3 regions of the Bacillus sp. 41-22 genome follow, and region 3 is predicted to be linked to each of the others. Evidence: riboswitches for the same ligand, from Rfam matches in the RefSeq annotation. Region 3 holds a riboswitch; each other region holds the start of a gene.

Evidence for each region. Region 3 has a riboswitch for S-adenosylmethionine ahead of LCF45_RS07310 (Na+/H+ antiporter NhaC family protein). Riboswitches for the same ligand answer to the same signal wherever they lie in the genome.
Region 1: linked by a shared signal. The riboswitch ahead of LCF45_RS21040 (bifunctional homocysteine S-methyltransferase/methylenetetrahydrofolate reductase) and the one ahead of LCF45_RS07310 (Na+/H+ antiporter NhaC family protein) in region 3 are both predicted to bind S-adenosylmethionine.
Region 2: linked by a shared signal. The riboswitch ahead of LCF45_RS02085 (cyclase family protein) and the one ahead of LCF45_RS07310 (Na+/H+ antiporter NhaC family protein) in region 3 are both predicted to bind S-adenosylmethionine.

The regions. Positions count from the first base shown of each region.
Region 1 is NZ_CP084035.1:4,107,168-4,110,453, reverse strand. Features, by position in the region: gene metC (cystathionine beta-lyase) at 1-317, opposite strand, end outside; gene metI (cystathionine gamma-synthase/O-acetylhomoserine thiolyase) at 314-1,426, opposite strand; SAM riboswitch class I at 1,516-1,629, opposite strand; SAM riboswitch class I at 1,832-1,941, shown strand; gene LCF45_RS21040 (bifunctional homocysteine S-methyltransferase/methylenetetrahydrofolate reductase) at 2,012-3,286, shown strand, end outside.
Region 2 is NZ_CP084035.1:392,384-395,669, reverse strand. Features, by position in the region: gene LCF45_RS02095 (nucleotidyltransferase domain-containing protein) at 1-338, opposite strand, end outside; gene LCF45_RS02090 (PRK06851 family protein) at 452-1,561, opposite strand; SAM riboswitch class I at 1,711-1,823, shown strand; gene LCF45_RS02085 (cyclase family protein) at 1,909-2,541, shown strand; gene LCF45_RS02080 (hypothetical protein) at 2,567-2,950, opposite strand; gene LCF45_RS02075 (ATP-binding protein) at 3,180-3,286, opposite strand, start outside.
Region 3 is NZ_CP084035.1:1,424,843-1,428,128, reverse strand. Features, by position in the region: gene LCF45_RS07310 (Na+/H+ antiporter NhaC family protein) at 228-1,544, opposite strand; SAM riboswitch class I at 1,639-1,744, opposite strand; gene LCF45_RS07305 (ribonuclease FAU-1 family protein) at 1,865-2,383, opposite strand; gene gltP (glutamate/aspartate:proton symporter GltP) at 2,452-3,286, opposite strand, start outside.

The DNA.
Region 1 (3,286 bases), 2.6 Mb from region 3:
ATTCGGTAAGTGCCTCCATATACATCTTCTGAAATAAGAACATGGTCACCTTGTGAAAGAAGGAGAAATGCAGTAGAAATGGCTGCAATGCCTGATGCAAAGGCAAATCCTTTTGTCCCGCCTTCTAATAAAGCAATGATATCTTCAAGAGCTTCACGTGTTGGATTTCCAGATCTACTATAGTCATACTTTCCAAAAGCATCTACATCAAACTGATGGAATGTTGATGTGTTATAGATGGGAACGTTAACAGCTCCTGTGTGTGAGTCATGCTTGTATTGATTATGCAGTAAAAGCGTATCTATGGAATAACTCATATTCTTACACCTTCTTTTACAATTTTAATTGCTTGCTTTAAGTCTTGAATTAAGTCGTTGCTATTTTCGATGCCGACTGAAAAACGGAGAAGACGATTACAAACACCACGTGCTGTTCGAACATCTTCTGGAATGTCGGCATGAGTTTGCGTTGCTGGATAAGTCATTAAACTTTCGACACCGCCAAGACTTTCAGCAAATGTAATTAAGGATAAAGATTGTAAGAAAGGATTAATCCAAGTTTCATCTTGAAGGCGAAATGAAATCATACCACCTCTTCCTGGATAAAATACATCTGTCACACCATCTTCATCATTTAAATAAGCAACAATTGCATGAGCGTTTTCTTCATGCTGTTTCATGCGAAGTGCTAAAGTCTTCATGCCTCGAATTAATAGCCATGAATCAAACGGGCTTAAGACAGCACCAGAGGCATTATGATAATGAGCAAGCTCCTCGCAAAGAGATTTCCCTTTCGCAACGACAAGTCCGCTTAGTACATCGTTATGACCGCCTAAATATTTAGTTGCGCTGTGAAGGACGATGTTTGCACCTTCTGTTAATGGTTGCTGTATATAAGGTGTATAGAACGTGTTATCTACAATAAGAAGTAGTCCGTGCCTTTTCGCTACACTTGCTACACTTACGATATCAGTTACTTGCATTAATGGATTAGTCGGTGTTTCTATGAAAATAGCCTTCGTTTGAGATGTGATTGCTTGCTCAATTTGTTTAATAGATTGTGTATCTACGTATCTACATCGAATATTCCACTTGTCTTCATGTTCGGAAAATAGACGATATGTTCCCCCGTATAAGTCTTCAGATACGATAAGCTCATCTCCGGAACGGAATAGTGAAAGGACAAGGAGAACAGCCGCCATTCCTGAACTACAGGCATACCCTTGCTCACCGCTTTCTAAGTCTGCAATTGCCTGTTCTAAAAGACCACGAGTCGGATTTCCAGTTCTTGAATAGTCAAAGCCAGTAGATTTACCAATTCCTTCGTGACGATAAGCAGTTGAGAAATAAACAGGTGGATTAACAGTTCCTGTTGTAGTTTCGCTACGGTTCCCGATTTGTGCTAGTTTTGTTTCGATTGTTGACATGTGAAAATTCCCCCTTTTTAAAGTGAACGACTAAGTGAAAATAAAAAAAGCCTTCTAAGAAGAAGGCTTTCGGATTGAATAGAGTCTTCTTCTCATCTGTCAAATCTTTCACAATTTGCTGGAATTAGCACCTTATTAACGAATGAATGTTAATGGTTGCTGAGGCGTCAAAGGGCCAGTCCCTCTACCTCTCTAGATAAGAATGTTCGTATGAAATTTTATTATGGTTTTAACTTTACAACAAAAGATAATTGAATTGCAACTTTATTTTAAATAATTTTTATTTTTCCGCAAGTGTCATTGACTTTTATTTTAGTGCGTGCTAAATTTATAAAAAATTAACAAACATTGTTAAAAGGGGAACGTATTTCCTTTTAGCTACATAAATAAAATAATAAAGACAAACTCTTATTGAGAGCGGTGGAGGGAAAGGCCCTGTGAAACCCGGCAACCTTCAAACTAAATGTTTGAAACGGTGCTAAAACCTGCAAAACGTGTGTTTTGCATAATAAGAGGAGGAACAATTATGTCCCCCTCTTCAAAGTGAAGAGGGGGTTTTTATATTGATAGAAATGAGGGAGATTCGTGAAATTACTAGATTTATTATCAAAAGGAATTGTAATAGGTGATGGTGCGGTTGGAACGTTATTACATTCGCATGGTTTACAAAGTAGTTTTGAAGAATTGAATTTGTCTGATCCGGACTTAATTATATCGATCCATAAACAATATGTAGCTGCTGGAGCGGATGTTATTCAAACGAATACGTATGGTGCGAATGAAGCGAAACTCCGCATGTATGGTCTAGAGAATCAAGTTGTCCAAATTAATAAAGCGGCAGTGAATATTGCGAAAGCATCAGTAACAGATCGGAATGCAATTTTAGGGACAATTGGAGGTATGAAACATATTGGTGCTGTTACAACGACTGATATAGAGCGAGAATTTATGTTACTTGAGCAGGCAGGTGCTTTACTAGAAGAACAGGTTGATGGATTACTATTAGAAACTTTTTATGATGAATTTGAATTATTGCATGCGGTTAAAGTATTGCGTAAACAAACGAATATTCCGATTGTTGCTCAGTTAGCGTTACATGAGGCAGGTACGACTCAAAATGGGAATGATGTCAATGAAATATTAAAACAGCTTTTAGATTACGGTGCCAATGTTGTTGGGTTGAACTGTCAACTAGGCCCGCTTCACATGACGGAAGCTTTCAAAATGATATCGATTCCTCAAAATGGCTATTTATCAGCATATCCGAATGCAGGTCTCCCGAATTATGTGGAAGGGCGTTACGTATATGAGGGAAGTCCAGCATATTTTGAAGAAATGACACCGAAATTTATTGAACAAGGTATTCGTTTATTAGGTGGTTGTTGTGGTACTACCCCGGAACATATTGAAGGAATGAAACGTGCTATTGCAAATGTTGCACCTGTAATAGCAAAGGAGACGATTCAAAGGCCTAAAGTGGTCCATACACATGAGAAGCGTTCGAGAGCTCATGTTACTCTAGCAGAAAAGGCAAAGAAACAAACGACAGTTGTAGTGGAATTAGATCCACCGAAAACGTTAGACACGCAGCGTTTTTTTGAAGGGGCAAGAGCACTGAAAAGGGCTGGAGCGGATGCTATTACTCTAGCAGATAATTCATTAGCATCTCCTCGTGTTTCGAATATGGCTATGGGTGCATTATTAACGAAGCATGATATTCCAGTATTGACGCATTTAACGTGTAGAGACCATAACGTCATTGGACTACAGTCTCACTTACTTGGATTATCAGCATTAGGTATGGAGGAAGTGCTAGCTTTAACTGGTGATCCAGCGCGCGTTGGTGATTTCCCAGGTGCA
Region 2 (3,286 bases), 1.0 Mb from region 3:
TGAAGCTGCTCTGGAAAGTTAGAGTTTTTCGAATAAAAAATTGGTGATCGAATCCACTCAAGTAAAGCTGGATTTGACTTCGCGAATAGTTGCAATGCCTTTTTAATATCCCAACCACTTATGTCTAAATCATCACTAATTGGATATTCGATTACATCACGCTTATCATGGATTGATAAATACCATTCTACAGGGTGTATATAAACAAACCTAACATCATAATCACTATCTTTCGATGGAAACCCCCACGCCCGACTCCCTGATTCCACAGCGAATAAAATTTTCACACCATTCTCTTTTTCAATTCGCTCTAGTTCTAATTCAATTTTCTCTCTCATTTCATACCATCTCCATTTTTTGATTATTTCCCTGGGAATTCGACAAATATACGACTAATTTTACTATATACCAAAACAGCTGTCAGACAATTTCTGACAGCTCAATAAAGCACTTATTTTTTCTTTTCAATTACAGTAGCAGTAATTCGTTCAAACTCTTTTTGAATTTCCTCTTTATATGCATCCACTTTTGAAAAATCCATAGCAGCAATATAAATTCGTTCTAATTTATCACGAACTGATTTTGCTTTTGCTAAGAAAGACATTGCCTCATTCATTTTTGCTTTATATTGAATGGAAACGTCACGAATTTCTGTAGCATACTTCTCATCCGTCCCTGGTTTAACAATAAGAGTATACATATCTATAATCTCATCACCTTCGCGACTTGGAAAATATTCATGTGGTGCGGTACTATCAAAAATTGCAAATCCTAATTCTCTTACGATAACCATATCAAGACTATTCGGGTCAAACCCGCAATGATATACTTCAACGTCAAAACCTTTTTCTTCTGCTGCCTTCGATAACTTTTTAAGCATTGTTGATTTTCCAGAACCCGGGCGTCCTTTTATAAAATAACGATGTGGTAATCCTTCTGTTAAATTAGGAACAAAATCAACTGCTCCTTTCGGTGTAGCAGCTCCTAAAAAACGATGTTTCACAATCGATTGTTCTCCCTTTTTATCTGCAAATAATTTCTGAATTAGCTGTTCTGTTAGTTCATTTGCTTTATTAAAATCAATGTTATTAATATATATTTTCTCCCACTCATCATGTATAACTAACGCCTCTTTAAAACATCCGTAAGCAGATTTGAAAGCCTTGCCCGCTTCTAATACAAACCGTTCAATTTCTAACTTCTGCTTTCTTAATTTATCTGAGTCCCAAGCAACTCCTAAATTTATATACTCTTCAATAACTCCTGGCATTTTCGGCTCAATAACATGCGGTGATGTTCCATCAACAATTCCTACTTTTAATTTCGGAATAATCACCCCATCAACTGACTTATTATCAGAAGAACAATGCAAAAGTTCAATATCATATCCTTTTTCAACCCATTCACGCCCTATTGCCTTTATTAAAGAAGATTTTCCCGTTCCTGGGCCTCCCTTTAAAATAAACAACCTGCCTAGCCCCTTCAAATTCTCTTCGTATAAGCTGTGAAATCCTCTAGCTGTATTTCCACCGGCATAATAATTTAATACATTCCCTGTCACTGCACTCACTCCTTCGCAACAGTCTACTTACATAAGCTACAATATGCGAGCAACTTTATTTGGGTGAACACCTAATTTGTATTGCACGAAAAAAGGAAATGAATTACAATTTAAATATCACAAATATTGCGAATTTAAAACCGAATAAACCTTTATCAAGAGAGGCAGAGGGACCGGTCCTTCGAAGCCCAGCAACCTCAGTTTATGCAAACTGAATAGGTGCTAATTCCTGCAAAATGCATTGCATTTTGGAAGATAAAACTCAACTAGTATGTAAAGCTCATCTTTCTTGATTATGAAGGATGGGCTTTTTATTATTTGAAAAAAATATATTGGAGGTATGTAAAATGAAAGTAATTGATCTATCACAAACGTTTGAAAATAATATGTCTCAATTTCCTGGAACACCAAAAATCCAACTAGAAGCCATTACAAGCGTTGAAGAAACAGGTTATCAAGTTACGAATTTTCATTCTGTCGTTCATGTTGGTACGCATTGTGATGCGCCTGCTCATTTCATTTCAGGCGCAACCACTATTGATCAATTACCCCTAAATCAATTTGTAGGCGAAGCTGTTCTTATCGATGTGACTCATGTTCAAGAGCGAAAATTACCTAAGGAAGTATTACATACTGTCGACATAAAAGAAGGCGATATTGTCATTTTCCATTCCAATCTATCTAATAAATGGAATACCGAAGCTTATGAGAAAGAAGCGTTTTATCTTTCCGAAGAATTAGCTGAAGAACTAGTTCAATTAAAAGTAAAATCTGTCGGTTTAGATTTTATTTCTCCTGATGAGGTAACGACAGAAACATCACCGATTCATCACATACTGTTAGGAAATAATATTTACTTAATTGAAAACTTAACAAACTTAGATGCCATTAAAGCGAAACGATTCTTTTTCTCAGCAGCACCTTTAAAAATTAAAAATAGTGACGGTGCTTTCGCAAGGGCATTCGCTGTTATTTTTTAAACATGGTCTACAAAAAAAGCAAAGATCACTTTTGACCTTTGCTTTTATATTTTTTATTTAAGTTAAAAAAGAATTGCTCCACCCTTGGGCGTATCCAAGCTAAATAATCTTTATCTTTCTTCTTTGTACAAGCTATCTCTTCTCCATCTACCATTTCGACAAGTTCTAGCTCTAACAGTTGCCTCGTAAATGCTACCATATTTACTTCTTCTGCTGGATATTCTTCTTTTAATTTCTCCTCAATTTCTCCCAATAAAAAACCGTCACGCATCATTGCTAGTGCATCAATCCAAAGTGGCGGCATTTCATATGTCTCTCCTGTAATCGTATCTTTTACAATATAGTTCTTTTGCTCTTTTCGAAATTGAATCGTGTGTAAACATACAGTCGAATTTAATGTTAATTCCATCATACCACCCCTTTCATCATATCCGCATAGAAAAAAGGATGCGCGTGCACCCCTTCTTTTCTTTTCATAACACTACTGAACCGTTACATGAGCTAAAAGCTCTATGTCGATATTTTCCTCCATTATAAACGAAGTTTTTTATAAAAAAAACCCTTCTTGAAACATTTTATAAAATGTTTATATTTACACAACAAGAACACTTTTCTGAAAAGTAATTTCGTCTAATGCACTACACTGTTGGTAAATAAATTTCCACTTTCGTTCCTATCCCCATACTACTTTCAATCGCGATACTCCCTTGATGTTCTTCAATAATTTTATATGTAATCATTAATC
Region 3 (3,286 bases):
TGTGCTTGCCTCCCTTCGATTTGATACTCTTATCTTAACTATTTTTTCATTTTTTCATAACGAGCTTAAGAACTGTTTTCGACTCAGACTTAAGACCGAGTTAAATTCAGCCTTTTGCAAAAATATGCGGTAGGATAGGATGATTCACTCTTTTATCGCACATAAAAAGCCGTACAGAGAACATTCTCTGTACGGCTTTCGTTACTATTCATAAACTTCATTTTAAATTATGCTGTTTTGTGATACTCTTTCTTTCCCGCTACTTTAGAAAACCTCGGGAAACCAATTAATATAGAAATGATTCCACATACTCCAACTAAGATTGGATAAAACGCATATGGTAACAATTCAATTGGAGATAACGCCGCAAATCCTGCTGCCGTTAACATTTGCGCACCATACGGAATTAATCCTTGCACACAGCATGAGAAAAGATCTAATACACTCGCTGATTTACGAGGGTCAATTTCATATTGATCTGCAATGTTTTTCGCAAGCGGACCTGTAAAGATAATAGAAATCGTATTATTCGCTGTACACATATTCGTCATACTCACTAAGCCAGCAATACCGAACTCTGCTCCTTTTTTTGAACGAATGTTACGCGTTAAAAGATTCATTAAATATTGAATGCCACCATTATATTGAATCAGTTCGACCATACCACCAATTAAAATGGCAAGTAACACTAACTCCATCATACCGCCCATTCCAGTCGTTACACTTTTAAAGAAACTCTCTAACGTATAACTTCCATCTATAAGACCGATAACACCAGATAGTACAGTTCCACCGGTTAATACAATAAGTACATTCCAGCCAAGTAGCGCTGTAACAAGTACACCTGCATATGGTAAAATCTTCACCCAATCAAATGTATGAGCTTTAATTTCTGTATCATTACCTAAAGTAATCATTACTAATAGTACAATTGTAATGACTGCAGCTGGCAATACAATTAAAAAATTCGTTTTAAACTTATCTTTCATTTCTGTTCCTTGCGAACGAACAGCAGCAATTGTCGTATCAGAAATAAATGATAAATTATCACCAAACATCGCTCCACCCACAACAGTAGCCATCGTAAGCGCAATTGAGATATCAGTTTGCCCACTAATACCTACAGCAATCGGTGCTAATGCAGCAATTGTTCCCATTGAAGTTCCCATCGCTAATGAAATAAATGCCCCTATAACAAAAATTCCAGCAACGATAAATCCTTGGGGTAAAATAGATAACGCTAAGTTAACAGTGGAATCAACTCCGCCCATTCCTTTTGCTGTTTCAGAAAACGCCCCTGCAAGTACAAAAATCAGAACCATGATCATAATATCAGGGTTTCCTGCACCTTTAGCAAATCGTTCTACTTTCACATTAAAGCTTTCCTTACGATTCATCACTAAAGCAATTCCTACAGCAATCATAATCGCTACGAGTATCGGCAATTTATAGAAATCACCTGTAATAATCCCAGAACCAATAAATAGCGCCAAAAATATTCCAAGTGGTAATAAAGCTAAACCATTTCCTCTCGTTTCTTTCAAAGTATCATCTCTCCCTAGTTTTCAACCTTTTCTAATTAACAACAAAAGACCTCTTCCGACGAGAAGAGGTCTTATACATCTATAAGAAACACTCTTCTCATTTTTCAAGCACACGCTTGCTGGATTTGGCACAGCACTCTGAAATCGAGTCCGCTGCCGAGGCATCGTAGGGCCAGTCCCTCCGCCTCTCTTTATAAGAAGGTTTCATATTTATTTTTAAATAATAATTTCTTTCCTAACTTTACTCGCTTACAAAACAAAAGTCAATTATTTTTTGTATAGTTTTTTTTGGTAATTATGCAAAAATATGAATACACCAATCATTTTAACTTTTCGATTTCTTTATCCAATATTGAGATCCAATAAAATTTTCTATTTTTTATCTTCGCGATAATCCATTTTGTTGTATTCCATGCTAACTCATATTCTTCTTTTGTAACATCACCAATTTTATAGGCATCCTCTAACTCGTCTTCATCCAGTACATAGATCTCACCGTTCGGTAACAATACTACATCTAAATATAAATCATCAAAATAAGGTAAACCACGCTCGTCTATTTTATATTCTTTCGTCACGTCGATATAATATTGCAGTAATTGTTTTTGATTGTCTAACATAGCTGTAATTGCAAAGTTTTCCCCGTTTATAAAATATTGCATCCATGTATACCCATCACCTGCAATGCAAAGCTGCTTACCATTGTATTCTTTATAACTAGGTTCTCTCACTTTTTTTATGTCCAGTATTCCTAACATTCCATCCTCTACTTGCTTAACCCTATAATCCTTCTCTATTAGTCGCTTCCACGAAGAACCGTCACCATATTTACGTTTCATTACGTCCGCTCCTCTTCTATATATAGAAAAGCCCCCACATATTATGTGAGAGCTTGTTCATATTATAATTAAGCTGCTTGACCCTTTTCAGATATCTCTTTTAAATAGGCTTGTCCTTTTTCAGCGTCATATTGACCTTCCCACTTAGACATAACTACAGCCGCTAAAGAGTTACCTACAACGTTAACTGCTGTACGAGCCATATCAAGAATACGGTCAATACCTGCAATAAACGCTAAACCTTCAGCTGGAATACCTACTGTACCAAGTGTTGCTAATAATACAACGAATGATACGCCCGGTACACCCGCGATACCTTTTGATGTAACCATTAATACAAGTAATAACGTAATTTGTTGTGTAATGGATAATTCAATACCGTACATTTGCGCTAAGAAAATTGCCGCAATTGCTTGATATAAAGTTGATCCATCTAAGTTAAATGAATAACCTGTTGGAATAACGAAAGATGTAATTGCTTTCGGACAACCGAATTTCTCCATTTTCTCCATAATTTTCGGTAAAACCGTTTCTGAACTTGCTGTAGAATACGCTAAGATCAGCTCGTCTTTTAAAATCTTAAAGAATTGGAAAATGTTTATTCCAAATATTTTCGCTGTAAGTCCTAATACAACTACAACGAAGAAGATCATTGCTCCGTATACTACAATGAGTAATTTCCCTAATGGAATTAATGAAGCTAATCCGAATGTAGAAACTGTAACACCAATTAATGCGAATACACCAAATGGTGCAAACTTCATAACTTGGTTCGTTACATAAAACATTGCATCTGCTACACCTTGGAAAAATTGTAGAACTGGTTTACCACGCTCACCAATTGCTGCTACACCTAAACCAAATAATACTGAGAAGAAGATAATAGCAAGCATATCACCTTCA